One region of the Flexivirga sp. YIM B11880 genome, then DNA from elsewhere that is predicted to be linked to it. Evidence: riboswitches for the same ligand, from Rfam matches in the RefSeq annotation. Region 1 holds a riboswitch; the other holds the start of a gene.

Region 1 (7,337 bases):
AGATGACGCGTGCGCTGATTGTCGAGGCCGACGGCGGATCCCGCGGCAACCCGGGTGTCGCCGGGTACGGCGCGCTGGTGCGGGACGCACAGGACCGGTCGCTGCTCGCCGAGCGGGCGGCACCGCTCGGCAAGGCCAGCAACAACGTCGCCGAATACCAGGGGCTGATCGCCGGCCTGCGGGCTGCCCAGCAGATCGACGAAGGCGCGCAGGTGACGGTCCGGATGGACTCCCGGCTGGTCATCGAGCAGATGGCCGGGCGCTGGAAGATCAAGCACGAGGACATGCGACGTCTCGCCGGCGAGGCAGAGGAGATCGTGCGAGAGCTGCGAGCCGCCGGCGGCGGCGTCGTCGAGTGGACCTGGATCCCGCGGGCGCAGAACAAGGCTGCCGACAAGTTGTCCAACGACGGCATGGACGGCAAGCACGTCGAGCGGGACCTGTGGCGGCAGGACGCCGAGCAGCCGAGCACCTCGACCGGTGAGTCGAGCACGTCGACCGGCGAGTCACGGCCGTCCCTGCCGGCCCGGCCGGTCGCGTCCCGGCTGATCCTGCTGCGGCACGGCGTCACCGACTTCACCGTCAGTGGCCGGTTGGACGGCCGCGGCGGATCCGACCCCGGCCTCAACGAGCTCGGCACCGAGCAGGCCGAGCGCGCCGCGAAGGCGCTCGCCGAACTGGTCACCGGTCCGGTGTCGATCGTGACGTCCTCGCTGGCCCGGGCCCGGCAGACGGGGGAGGCCGCGGCACGTGCGCTCGGCGTCGAGCCGATCGTCGACGCGGACTGGGACGAGCAGGCGTTCGGTGCGTGGGACGGCCTGAGCTACCCCGAGATCGGTGAGCGCTATCCGGGTGACCCCGCGCGAATGCGCGCCGAGGAGGACTTCCGCATCGAGGGCGGTGAGACCCACCGCGAGCTGACCGAGCGGGTGAAGGCCGCCCGCGAGCGGGCCGTCGCCCGTGGTGGCACCGTGATCGTCGCGACGCACCGGATGCCGATCCTCGTCGTCCTGCGTTCGCTGCTGGGGCTGAGCTTGGGGCACGCCTGGCTGATCGCCGCCGACCCGGCCTCGTTGACCGAGATCGACGTGTATGGCGACGGCTCGGCGAGCGTCGCCTACACCAACGACACCCACCACCTGCGCTGAGATTTTTGCTCCGATTCCTCGCAAGACAAGCGGCGGATGGCAACGAACGAGTTCGTTGCGACCCGCCGCTTGTTTGGGTCGTCGTCTCCGCGGCGTCGGGTTGTCGTGCGGCCGGCACTGTTCGGCGTGTTGCGTGCGGAAGTCGGGATGGTCGCGGGTGTGCCGGTTGTGACGCTCGACCGGCGTGGCGGTGGCGTCGACAGGTTGTGGGAAGCTACCGACGTGAGTCGTATCGGACACGATGACAACTGGTCACCGGACACCATCGCGGTGCGAGGCGGTCTGGCGCGCAGCGGCTTCGAGGAGACGTCCGAGGCGCTCTATCTGACATCGGGTTTCGTCTACCAGTCGGCGCAGGACGCCGAGGCGGCGTTCACCGGCGAGGTCGACCGCTTCGTCTACAGCCGCTACGGCAACCCCACCGTCGCGGTCTTCGAGGAGCGACTGCGGCAGCTGGAGGGCGCGGAGGCGTGCTATGCCACGGGGTCCGGCATGGGGGCGGTCTTCACCGCACTCGCCGCACTGCTCGGCGCTGGTGACCGGGTCGTCGCAGCCCGCGGACTGTTCGGGTCGTGCTTCGTGATCCTCGACGAGATCCTGCCGCGGTGGGGTGTCGAGACCGTGTTCGTCGACGGACCGGACAACGAACAGTGGGCGGCTGCGCTCGCCGAGCCGACGGCTGCCGTGTTCTTCGAGACGCCCAGCAACCCGATGCAGGAGCTGGTCGACATCGAGTTCGTCGCCCGGCACGCGCACGCGGCGGGGGCGAAGGTCGTGGTCGACAACGTCTTCGGCACCCCCGTTTTCTCGGCGCCGCTGCAGCACGGCGCGGACATCGTGGTCTACTCGGCAACCAAGCACATCGACGGTCAGGGCCGGGTGCTCGGCGGCGCCATCCTCGGTCCCGACGACTACATCCACGGCCCGGTCGAGAACCTGCTGCGGCACACCGGTCCGTCGATGTCGCCGTTCAACGCGTGGTTGCTGACCAAGGGGCTGGAGACGCTCCGGCTGCGTGTGGAGGCGCAGGCGCGGGCGGCGCTGCAGCTGGCCGACGCGCTGCAGAAGCACCCCGCCATCCGGCAGGTCCGGTATCCGTTCCTGGAGTCGCACGCCCAGTACGAGCTCGCCCAGCGGCAGATGACCGGTGGCGGCACTGTCGTGACCTTCGAGCTCGACGGCGGTAAGGACGACGCCTTCGCGTTCATGAACTCCCTTGAGATCATCGACATCTCGAACAACCTCGGCGATTCCAAGTCGCTCATCACGCACCCGGCGACGACGACCCATCGCCGGATGGGAGCTGAGGCGCGCGCCGCTGTCGGCATCACCGACGGTGTGCTGCGCCTGTCGGTCGGCCTGGAGGACCGCGACGACCTGGTGCGGGACGTCATCCGCGCGCTGGGCTGACCCTTCGGCACGGCGTGGCGCCGGCAGGGGCTACGGTGGTGCCGACAACCCGCGGGAGCTCGGACGGACCGGGCTGAGAGGGCGACCAATCTGTCGCCGACCGCTACGACCTGAGCCGGACAATGCCGGCGGAGGAAGGGATTCGCGATGTCTGTGGCGTCGTCATACAGCTGGTGGCCGGTGCTGGGAGCACCGATGGAGGACGGTCTGAAGAGGGTGCTCGCGCACGAGTTCCTCCAGGGCCTGGCTGACGGGACTCTCCCACGAGAAGCGTTCGGGTACTTCATCATTCAGGACACGCTCTATCTCGCCGACTACGCCAGGGCGCTGTCGTTGCTCGCCGCCAAGGCTCCGACCGAAGCGGCGCCGACGCTGGCGGCACATGCAGGCGCCGCCGTCGCGACCGAGCTGGAGCTGCACCCGGCCCTGCTCGCCGAGGCGGGACTCGACCCGGGCCGGCCGCGTACGGCGCCGAGGTCGCCTGCGACCACGGCCTACACCAGCTACCTGCTGAGCGTGTGCAGCCAGCGGCCGTTCCACGAGGGACTCGCAGCGGTGCTGCCGTGCTACTGGATCTACGAGCAGGTCGGGCAGGCGCTGCAGCGCGACAGCTCCAGTGACCCGGTGTATGCGCGGTGGATCGAGGCGTATGCCGCCCCCGGGTTCGCGCAGAGCGTCGCCGAGATGCTCGAGGTGGTCGACGGCGTCACCAGCCGGCTGTCCGATGCGGCAGTCGCCGAGATGGCCGCGCACATCGGCACGACGACACGGTACGAGTGGATGTTCTGGGACGCGGCAGTGCGAGGGGAGCAGTGGCCGTGGTGACCGCGACGGACCTCGGCGGGCTGCTGGCGGCGGTGCGTGACCGTGGGCCGCTGGTGCAGTGCATCACCAACTCGGTGGTCACCGGCTTCACCGCGAACACGCTGCTCGCGCTGGGCGCCGCGCCCGCGATGGTCGACAATCTCGAAGAGGCAACGGTTTTCGCCGGTGTCGCCGATGCCGTGCTGATCAACGTAGGCACCCTGACGCCCGCGCTGGGCGAGACGATGGTCGCTACGGCGCGCGCGGCCGGTGCTGCCGGGACGCCCTGGGTGCTCGATCCGGTCGCCGTCGGTGGACTGCCGCTGCGGGACCGCGTCGCGGCAGAGCTGGTGCCGTTGCGGCCCACGGTGATTCGCGGCAACGCCTCGGAGATCATCAGCCTGTCCGGAGCCGACGGCGGCGGCCGGGGAGTGGACAGCACCGTCGCCACCGAACAGGCCGTGGACGCGGCGCGGTCCTTGTGCGACCGCACTGGGGGTGCGGTCGCGGTGAGCGGGCCGACCGATCACATCGTGTCCGCCGACGGCGTGCTGACGCTGTCCAACGGTGACCCGATGATGACGCGGGTCACCGGGGTGGGGTGTGCGCTCGGTGCGATCACGGCGGCGTTTGCTGCCTGCGGACCGCCGGCGGAGGCCGCGTTCGCGGCCACCGCCGTGTGGACGATCGCCGCCGAGATCGCCATCGAGAAGTCTGCCGGTCCGGGCACTTTCGCGGTCGAGCTGCTGGATGCGCTCTACGGCCTGAGACCGGCTCAGCTGGAGCGCATTCGATGACCGCCATCGGCGCCGACCGCCTCCGCCTGTACCTCGTGACCGACCGCGCCCTCTGCGGAGAGCGCGGTGTCGTCGAGACGGTGCGGCAGGCGCTCGCGGGCGGGGTGACGATCGTGCAGCTGCGCGACCACCACGCCACGACACGTGAACTGCTCGATACGGCAAGGCAATTGCGGCAGGTGACTGCGGCGTTCGGCGTGCCGTTCGTCGTGGACGACCGGCTCGACGTCGCGCTCGCGGTCGGTGCCGACGGTGTGCACCTCGGCCAGTCAGACCTGCACCCGGTCGATGCGCGTCGCATCGCCGGGCCGGACCTGGTCATCGGGCACTCGGTGTCGTCGGTCGCCGAGGTAGTGGCGATCGGGGATTGGCCGGCCGGCACCGTCGACCACCTCGGTGTCGGGCCGGTGCACGCCACGCCGACCAAACCGAACGCCGCGGCACCGCTGGGTATCGACGGCGTGCGCGAGGTGGTGGCCGCCACCGCGCTGCCGACGGTCGCGATCGGCGGGATCACGTCGGCCGAGGTCGCGTCCCTGCGTGCTGCCGGAGCGGACGGCGTCGCAGTCGTTTCGGCGATCTGCGCGGCGGCCGATCCCACTGCGGCGGCTCAGCAACTGCTCGACGCGGAGGGCGTGCGATGACGTCATACATCCCGACCGTGGTGACGATCGCCGGCACCGACCCGAGCGGCGGAGCGGGCATCAGCGCCGACCTGAAGACGTTCTCCGCGCTGGGCGCCTTCGGGACCGCGGTGGTCACCGCCGTCGTCACCCAGAACACCCAGGGCGTCGCCGCGATCCACCAGCTCGACGGTGCGACGGTCGCCGGGCAGCTGACCAACCTGCTGGACGACGTGCGGGTCGACGCGATCAAGATCGGCATGCTCGGCACCGCCGAGGTGATCGAGGCGGTCGCCGGGGTGTTGCGCGAGCGGGCGCCCGCGCCGGTCGTGCTGGATCCGGTGATGGTTGCCAAGAGCGGGCACCGGCTGCTGGCGCCCGACGCGGTGGATGCGTTGCGCGGCAAGCTGATCCCGTTGGTCGACCTGATCACCCCGAACCTCCCGGAGGCGGCCGACCTGCTGGGCGCTGCCGAGGCGCGGACCGTCTGCGACATGGCCCGTCAAGCCAATGCGCTGGCCGGACTGGCCGGCGGTGTGCTGCTCAAGGGCGGCCACCTCGAGGGACCGGACAGCACCGACCTGCTGGTCGTCGACGGCCGGGTCACCGAACTGGACGCGCCGCGGGTCGCGACGCGGAACACGCACGGCACCGGCTGCACCCTGTCCGCCGCCATCGCGGCGCTGCGCCCCCAGCGGGAGTCGTGGGTGGCGGCGGTGCGGGACGCCAAGACGTATCTCACCGGCGCGTTGGGTGCGGCGGACGAGCTCTCCATCGGCAGCGGGCACGGCCCGGTCCATCACTTCTGGCGGATGGGGCCCGATCAGACCTGAGCCAGCGCCGCGGTGGCGGCGACAACCGTGACGACTGCGACGAGCGCACTCTGAACTGTGAAGCGGACCAACGGAATCGAGAGTTGGGCGCGTTTGCAGCGGCCGAGCCAGAGGAGGGTCGCGAGCGACCCCCAGACGGTGACGATCGGGCCCGCGTTGACGCCGACGAGCAGCGCCATCAGCCGGTGCGCCGAGTTGCTGGCCGCTCCTTCGGCGGCCAGATAGGCGGGTAGGTTGTTGACCAGGTTGGCGCCGACACCGCCGGCCGAGGCGACCCGCAGCAGAGCGATGAACGAGTCACCGGTGCCGACCAGGTTCGCGATCAGCGTGTCCAGGCCGTGGGAACGCAGGTAGTCCACGGCGGCGAACAACACCGTGACCGCAACGACCATCAGCCACGGAACGGCGACAGTGCGAAGCGCCGGCCGGTCTCGAATCGCCAGGGTTGTGAGGAGGATTGCGGCCCCGATCGCAGCTGGTATGGCGGGAGTGACGCCGCTGACGAACGCCGGACCGAGCAGCACACACACCGCGGCCGCGACCCGGAACAGGACGGGATCGGTCGGCGCCGGCGTCGCGGGTGCGGCATACCGGCCGCTGAGTTGCCGCCGGTGCAGCACCGCGATGACGACGGCGGTGCTGGCCATGGCGGTCAGGGCCGGAGCCCAGGCGACGCGCAGGTATGCCGCGAACCCGCCGAACCGGTCGAACTCGTGCAGGGCCAGCAGGTTGCTCAGATTGGAGACCGGCAGCAGCAGTGAGGCGGTGTTCGCCAGCCAGACGGTCGTGAACGCGAACGGCAGCGGCGGCAGCTGGGCCTGGCGGGCGGTGGTGATGACGACCGGCGTCAACAGCACCGCGGTCGTGTCAAGGCTGAGCACCGTCGTCGATACGCACGAGAGGACGACGACGACGATCCACAGGACGAAGGTGCGGCCGCGCGCGAGTCGTGCAGCCCAGTGCCCTGCCACGTCGAAAACCATTGCGCGGTCGGCCACTTCGGCGACCACGGTGATGCACACGAGGAAAGCGAGGACGGGTCCGATCCGGTCGACCAGGTTCGTCATGGTGCTGTCACGGCCAGCTCCCACGGCGTGCCGGCGCGACGCGGTTCGTGCAACTCCACGGCGAAGGCGGCACCGACGACGTCCCGCAACGCCTGCGGAGTGCGCGGGCTCGCACCGGCCTGCGCGAGATGGCGGGTGACCAGGCCCCGGGTGTGTTTGGCGTTGTGCGTCGCTCCCGGCACGTGGATGCGAACCCACCGTCGGGCGGTTGCGCCGGTCGGTGTCCACGCCGCCGCGTAGGTGCTGGACCGGCAGTCGACGACTACCCCGTTGCCGGCGAATTCGCTGAGCGGCGTGACGAGTTCGCCGCGCCAGTGCGCCGCGAGCGGTCCCACACCTGGCAGGTTGGTGCCCATGGAGAGCCGGTATGCCGGGACCCTGTCCGCGAGCCGCAGCGCGCCGAACAGCGCGGACTGCACGACGATCCAGCGCCGGGCACGGCGCAGCGCCGGCCCGTCGAGGCTCGGGAGGTCGAGCGCGTCATACAGGACGCCGGTGTAGAGGTGCTCGACCGGACCGGCCGGTGCGGTGCGCAGCTGCCGGTTGCGCGCGATCTCGCCGGTCAGACTGTGCCCGACACCGAGGACGTCCACGGCGTCCGGTCGCTCGCTCACCTCGGCGAGGACGTCGATCAGCTTCTCGCGTGCGGCGGTGA
Region 2 (7,337 bases), on a different contig from region 1:
GGCCCCCGCGCGAGGCCAACTGGTAAGCCCCTCAGGCCGACTGCAGCGCCAGCGGAAGCACGATCGTCACCAGCAGCGCCACGACCACGATCGCCGTGTCGCTGCGCCGCCAGGTCGACGGCATCGCCCAGGTGCGGTGCCGTGCGGTGGCGAAGCCCCGTGAGTCCATTGCGAGCGACAGCTGGGTGGCACCGCGCATGGCGGTGACGAGCAGCCCGAAGGTGAGAGGCGCCACCGACGCCGCGCGGGCGAGCGGGTCGCGGGACGGGCCGAAGCCGCGGATCCGGCGGGTGCGCTGCAGTTGACCCCAGGTGTCGCCGAGCTGGTCGAAACGGGTCAGCGATGCGGTGAACGCACCGACGAATCGCGCTGGCAATCGGAGGTTCTGGGCGAGCGCGTCACCGAATCGTGCGGGGTCGATGAACGCTGCCACGATCACGCCCGGTATGGCGAGCACGAGGATCTTGCCGCCGGCGATCGTCGCGGCGCCGGTGTCGTGCCCGCCGAGCAGCCAGCTGGACCACCAGAGCGAGACGGCCGCGAATCCCACCGCCACGAGACGCCACAGCAGCCGTCGCCAGCTGGGCACGAACAACACGGCCAGCATGACGTAGGCCGCCACGACCACGACCGCGGTCGATGCGGCACGCACGAAGAACGAACCGAGGACAGCGGTGAGACCGAAGCACAGCAGCGCGAGCGGATTCGCCTGGAACATGACGCTTTTCATGCCACTCGTCCGTTCTCGAGACGAACGATCGACGAGGAGTGCGCGGTCAGCGAGTCGTCATGGGTGGCGACGCCGACGGTGGCGCCGGCGTCGCGCGCGGCGGTGGCCCAGCCGGCGACGGCTGCCCAGGTATGACGGTCCTGGCCCACCGTCGGCTCGTCGAGCAGCACCACGCCGGGTCGGTGCGCCAGCGCTGCCAGGACCGCGAGCCGCCGCTGTTCACCGCCGGAAAGATGGTGTGGGTTGGCGGCAGACAGCTGATCCAGCCGCATGAGTTCGAGGAGGTCGTCGACCGCCACGGTACGACCGAGTCGGGTTGCGGTGCAGGCCACTTCGTCACGCACCGTGCTGCGCAGGAAGCCATGCTCCGGGTTCTGCGGTACGAACCCGGCGACAGCGGCCAGATCTCTGGACCGACGGCGGTGCAGCGGTGGTGTCGCGCCCTGGATGACGCCGGCACTGGGCTGCAGGACGCCGGCGAAGGCGGCCAGGAGGGTCGACTTCCCGGCGCCGGAGGGGCCGACCAGCGCGGTGAGTTCGCCGTCCCCGAGGCGGGCGTTCACCTCGGTGAGAGCGGTATGACGCCTCGTGCCCTGCAAAGTCCGCAGGGTCAGCTCGACGCTCAGCGCATCGGCCTTCAAGGTCGGAGCCGGGCAGACCGGTGTCACCCAGGACGGATCGAGCGAGATCGGTTGCGGGTCGGGCGCTTCCGGCATCCAGACGCCGGCGCGGAGCATTCGTTCGTGGTGCTCGGTGACGAATGCTGCGGGGGTGGTGTCGGCGATGATCTGCCCGCGCTCCAGCACGACCACCCGGTCACAGTCCGGGAGCCACGGGCCGATCCGGTGCTCCACGATGACCGTCGTTGCGCCGGTCGTGCGCGCGGCGTCGAGCACGCAGCGTCGCACCTGGTCGGCCGTCTCGTCGTCCAGCATCGAGGTCGGTTCGTCGAGCAGCAGCAGGCCGGGCCGGATCGCGAGCACACCGGCCAGCGCGACACGCTGCAACTCGCCGCCGGAGAGCGCGGAGATGGGCCGACTGACGTCATACGACAATCCGACCTGGGCGAGGCCGTCGCGCACGCGTCGCCAGATCTCGTCGCGGGGGACCGCCAGATTCTCCGGGCCGAACGCGACCTCGCGCCCGATCGTCGTGGCCACTACCGCATCGGCTGGGTTCTGCAGCAGCAATCCACACGCGCCGTCGACCTCGACCGAGCCGCGCTGCTCCCCGGGCACGGCCTCCCCGAGCAGCCCGGCGAGCGCGCGCAACACGGTCGATTTGCCCGCCCCGCTCCCGCCGGCGAGCAGGGTGATCTCGCCGGGGGCGAAGCTCAGGTCGAGGTCACTGATGACCTCCTCGCGCCGCCCCAGCGGGCGCCAGCCGAAGCCGCGGAGTGCGCTCACACCGCGTGGCGGGCGTGGTGCTCACGACCCGCGCCGAAAGCGTCCAGCACACCGGTGCCGGCGAGGGCCCGCACCAGCAGCCAGCCGAGCACGCCGGCCAGCACGGCGCCGGAGAGCATCGTGCAGCCGAGGTAGGCCAGCTTGTAGTTCCAGGTCCAGGCGGCGTAGTAGGCGTGCCACTCGTAGAAGATCTCGAAGGCCGCGGCGAGTGCTCCGCCGAGCGCCGCCACGACGACGCCGAAACGCTTGTAGAGGACCAGCGCCAGGACGACCTCGACGCCGAGGCCCTGCAGCAGGCCGGAGATCATCGTGCTGGATCCCCACTGGTTGCCGATCAGCATCTCGACGACCGAGCCGATGAACTCGGCGGCCAGCGCGGCGCCGGGCTTGCGCACGATCAGTCCGCCGAGCACGCCCCCGATCAGCCACGGGCCGGAAAGCAGCCCGAGCAACGGCGGGGCGGTGAAGAGGGCGAGTGTGCTGATGCCGTTCCACGCCTGGTCCCAGGCCCAGAAGATGACGCCGGACGCAACGCCCAGCGTTGCCACCGTCACCAGGTCGATGGTGCGGTAGCGGAGCAAAGAAGCGATGGGCGCCCGTTCGCCGGGCGCGCTGACAGTAGCCATGATGACTCCCTTCGCCGGTGCTAACCGGAGCAGGTTCAAGGGTCTGCGGCGGGGGGCCGCACTCTCAGCGCCGAAGCGCTCCCCTGTCGGTGATGTTGTCCTTCCACGGTAGCAGTCCTTTTCGAGGCAACCGACCGGCAGCCGCGTGCGTCCTGCCAGAGGTTCCATCTACCGACGCGTAGACTCGATCGACGCGTACCCGACGAAAGGCGCCAACGACGTGGGATTGCTCGAGACCATCTCGTCACCCGAGGACCTGCGGCGGCTGCCCGCCGATCGCCTCGACGAGCTGGCGGTGGAGATCCGGGAGTTCCTCGTGGATTCGGTGTCCCGCACCGGCGGACATCTCGGTCCCAACCTGGGGGTCGTGGAGCTCACCATCGCGCTGCACCGGGTCTTCGAGTCGCCCAAGGACGCAATCGTTTTCGACACCGGCCACCAGTCCTACGTGCACAAGCTGGTGACCGGACGGCACGACTTCTCCAAGTTGAAGAAGCAGGGCGGGCTGTCGGGTTACCCGTCCCGCGCGGAGTCCGAGCACGACATCGTGGAGAGTTCGCATGCGTCGTCGTCGCTGTCCTGGGCGGAGGGCATCGCCAAGGCACGGGTGCTGTCGGGGGAGCCTCATCGTCATACCGTCGCGGTCATCGGGGACGGCGCGCTCACCGGCGGTATGTCGTGGGAGGCGATCAACAACATCGCGGTCGAGCGCGACCTGCCGCTGGTGATCGTGGTCAACGACAACGAGCGCAGTTACGCCCCGACGATCGGCGGACTTGCCGACCACTTGGCCGCGTTGCGCACCACCCGCCACTACGAGCGGATGCTCGACTGGGGCAAGACGACGATCAAGGGCACGCCGGTCGTCGGCGACATCGTCTACGAGACGCTGCACGGCGTGAAGCGGGGCATCAAGGACATCGTCTATCCGCAGCAGGGCATGTTCGAGGATCTCGGGATCAAGTATGTCGGGCCGGTCGACGGCCACGACGAGCCCGCGGTCGAGCAGGCGCTCCGGCGGGCGCGCGCCTTCGGCGGCCCCTGCATCGTGCACGTGATCACCGAGAAGGGCCGCGGTTACCAACCGGCTCTGGACGACGAGGCCGACCGGATGCACGGCATCGGCAAGATCAACCCCGAGACCGGGCTTCCTTTCGAGGTGGCCGGGCGCATCTGGACCGACGAGTTCAGCGACGAGATGGTCCGGTTGGGGGCCGAACGGCCGGACCTGGTCGCGATCACCGCGGCGATGATGATCCCGGTCGGTCTCGACAAGTTCGCCGAGGCCTACCCCGAGCGGGTGATCGACGTGGGCATCGCCGAGCAGCACGCGGTCACCATGGCGTCAGGGCTGGCGTACGGCGGGATGCACCCGGTGGTGGCGGTCTATGCGACGTTCCTCAACCGGGCGTTCGACCAGATGCTGATGGACGCCGGACTGCACCACGCCGGAGTGACTTTCGTGCTCGACCGGGCCGGTGTCACGGGTTCGGACGGCCCGTCGCACAACGGCATGTGGGACATGTCCATCTGCTCGATCGTGCCGGGTCTGCGGCTCGCCGCGCCGCGTGACGGTGAGCAGGTGAAGACGCAGCTGCGCGAGGCGGTTTGGGTCGACGATGCGCCGACCGTGATCCGCTTCCCGAAGGGCGATGTGGCCGAGCCGCTGGCCGCCGTGCGGGTCGACGGTTCGATCGACGTGCTGCACGACGCTTCCGATCCGGAGGTGCTGATCGTCGGCGTCGGAGCCATGTGCCCGACCGCGCTGCAGGTCGCCGAAAAGCTGGAAGCTCAAGGTCATTCGGCGCTTGTCGTCGACCCGCGATGGGTCCTGCCCGTGTCGGACGACGTCGTGCGGCTTGCCCGCTCGGTCCGACACGTGGTGGTCATCGAGGACAACCTGGTCACCTCGGGCATCGGGGTGGCGGTCGCCCACGCGCTGTCCGCCGCCGAGGTGTCCGCCCGGGTGCACACCTTCGGCATACCGAAGGAATATCTGGAGCACGCGTCGCGCGGGCAGGTGCTCGAGGCGATCGGGTTGACGCCGGACGTCATCGGCACGCAACTGATCGCGCGGCTGTCGTCGCACCCGTGACCTCTTCCTCAACCTCGCAGCTCTGGCAGAGCGATGCGTGGCGCCAGGACGCGACGCGGTGGATCGACGAGTCGCTCGAACGGCGGGGCCTGTCCCGTGTGCCGGTGACCCCGCGCCAGCCACGGGTGCGTGCGTGGTCGACCCAACTCGTGGTGGACACCTCCGCCGGACGGGCGTGGTTCAAGGCGTGCTCACCGAGCACCTCGCCGGAGCCCGCGATCTACCGGCTGCTGACCCGGATCGCGCCGGATCGGCTGCCGCCGGTGTGGGCCTCGGACGAGGAACGCGGTTGGCTGCTGATGCCCGACCAGGGGCCGGAGCTGCGAGAGGTGGCCGACGCCGGCTCCATCGTCGGCCTGTGGTCCGGTGTGCTGCGCCGCTATGCACGGCTGCAGCGTGCGTCGGCCGAGGTCGCCGAGGAGCTGGTCGCGGCCGGCGTCCCGCGGTGGGAGCCGCACACATTGGTCACGCAGTGGCTGGCGGACCGGGGCCGGCAGTGGCCCGGCACCGAAGGTCCGCTGCGAGCGGCAGCTGATCGGCTGGACGCATCCGGGCTGCCGAGCACGATCGAGCACAACGACCTGCACGCCGGCAACGTCTTCTGCGCCGACGGGTCGGCGAGCGCGGTGCACGACGCCCGGTTCTTCGACTGGGGCGACGCGTATGTCGGAAACCCCTTGTGTTGCTTGATGATCGCCTTGGCCGGACCGACCTTCCACTTCGGCCTGCCGGTCGATCCCGACCGCGACGCCCGGCTGGTGCGAGCCTATGCGTCGGTGTGGTCGGACGTGGCGCCGAGCAGCCGGCTGCTGCCGCTGCTCCCCGATGCGAAGGTCATTGCCTCCCTCGCCCGGATCTTCGCCATGGAGCGAGCACTCGAGCACGCCACCCATGCTGAGCGCGCCGAGTGGTCGCCGCGGGTGATCGATCCGACGGTCCGGCAGGTGCTTGAAGCGACCGGGGTCGCGCGGCCGAGTGACGGTCCAAACCCTGTGTGACGCTGCACACCGCGATTGGCGGTCGCACGCTGATTGACGGCGCAGCTGCGGGGTCAGCCGCTGGTTCGGCCGTCAGTCATGGCGCGAGGTGTGACGAGAATTCGAGCCAGGCGAATGCTGACAGGTCTTCTGGCGTCAGCCTGTCCTCCGTCGCGACCGATGCGTCGGGGAGGAACTTCACGATGGTTCCCGTACGGTGTGCGTCCGGCGACGCGTGCGGACGCCGCAACTCATCTTCCGGTATGCCGTGCCGATAGGTCTGAGACCAAGCGGCGCCTGAACGCCAGTTCTCATGGATGAGAACGCGACTCAGCGCCGCAACAACTGATATCCCTCGGCGAGGAAGACCATCGGGGAGTCGTGGGGGACTGGTGGAGTCGAAGAATCGCAGGTCCCGCGTCGCCATGACAGGCTTACGAACCGGACGCCCCGCGGCATCGAGGCGGGTGTCGGTCCCCCGGCCATCGTCACGGACGGAGATCCATCCGTTCGGGGTAACGTGCACCCACGCCCTTCCGACACGACCCAGCGCCTCGGCCTCGTCATTTGCGTAGGCAAGCACTTCGAGGATTAGATGCCGGATTCCACCTGCGCCATAGCTGTGCGAGTGTCGACGAATGTTGTGCAGATGGACAGCATCCACTGCTTGCGACCAGTCATGTGTAGTCACTGTCCACGAGGTCGGCTCCGTCACTGATCCAGCCTAATTGCCCTGGCTGGCGCCCGACGGCCGCTCGAGGAGCCAGATCAGGTCGATGAATCGGCGTTCATGGCTGGACTTGGTGGGTGGCGGTTGTCCCGGTGGTCGTGGCGGGTGACTGACTGCGGTCAGGCCGGCCGTGCACGTGATGACGGCCGTCGCGTCACCGGTGACCTCGCGATCCGGGTGTTCTTTCGTGTAATTGCAGCGTTCGCACAGGCCTTCCGCGTTGCGTTCGCTGGTCTGGCCACCCTCGGCATGCGACTGAATGTGATCGGTATGCCGAATCGGGGCACCGCAGAACGGAGTGCGGCACACCTGGTCGCGGAATGCGATCAGCTGGGCGAGTAGTCCCCGATAGGCGCGAGCACGGGACTCCATGCCGATCAGGTCCCCGGTGCCCGGATAGCTGAAGAGTCGCCGCACGCGCACTCGGCCGCGGCCTTCTTGGGTGTCTGCCCGTTGGACCCACTCGCGCGCCAGGTCCGCGGGCACGGGTCCGTAGTCGGGCACGTGCGCAGGGCTGTCGCCGATCAGGGTGTCCAGCGGCATGATCAGGTTGACCTGGACATCCGGGCCGTCGGCAGGCGCGCGGCCGGTGATGCGCTCGACGAGGGTGTCGGCCATGACCTGGCCACGTGGATGGTCGGGCGTCGCGGTGGCGTTCGCGACCGCCGACAAGGCGGCGTAGCACGCGACTCCGTCCTTCACCGGTAGGAGCGCACTCAGCCACGTCATGCAGTCCGGTGCCGGGCGGAGGCTGACGCGTCGCTCGGCTTCGG

Evidence for each region. Region 1 has a riboswitch for thiamine pyrophosphate ahead of tenA (thiaminase II). Riboswitches for the same ligand answer to the same signal wherever they lie in the genome.
Region 2: it holds a riboswitch for thiamine pyrophosphate, as region 1 does, so the genes downstream of both, ACN8HC_RS06675 (ECF transporter S component) here and tenA (thiaminase II) in region 1, are expected to answer to the same signal.

Annotation. Positions count from the first base shown of each region.
Region 1 covers NZ_JBMAMH010000009.1:74,111-81,447, reverse strand. Annotated here, with positions in the region: gene ACN8HC_RS13820 (bifunctional RNase H/acid phosphatase) at 3-1,148, shown strand; gene ACN8HC_RS13815 (O-succinylhomoserine sulfhydrylase) at 1,371-2,558, shown strand; TPP riboswitch at 2,600-2,712, shown strand; gene tenA (thiaminase II) at 2,706-3,383, shown strand; gene thiM (hydroxyethylthiazole kinase) at 3,380-4,159, shown strand; gene thiE (thiamine phosphate synthase) at 4,156-4,803, shown strand; gene thiD (bifunctional hydroxymethylpyrimidine kinase/phosphomethylpyrimidine kinase) at 4,800-5,615, shown strand; gene ACN8HC_RS13790 (SLC13 family permease) at 5,606-6,682, opposite strand; gene ACN8HC_RS13785 (YaaA family protein) at 6,679-7,337, opposite strand, start outside.
Region 2 covers NZ_JBMAMH010000003.1:129,220-136,556, reverse strand. Annotated here, with positions in the region: gene ACN8HC_RS06690 (C39 family peptidase) at 1-26, shown strand, start outside; gene ACN8HC_RS06685 (energy-coupling factor transporter transmembrane component T) at 32-730, opposite strand; gene ACN8HC_RS06680 (ABC transporter ATP-binding protein) at 727-2,136, opposite strand; gene ACN8HC_RS06675 (ECF transporter S component) at 2,133-2,762, opposite strand; TPP riboswitch at 2,752-2,857, opposite strand; gene dxs (1-deoxy-D-xylulose-5-phosphate synthase) at 2,983-4,857, shown strand; gene ACN8HC_RS06665 (aminoglycoside phosphotransferase family protein) at 4,854-5,855, shown strand; gene ACN8HC_RS06660 (HNH endonuclease) at 6,559-7,337, opposite strand, start outside.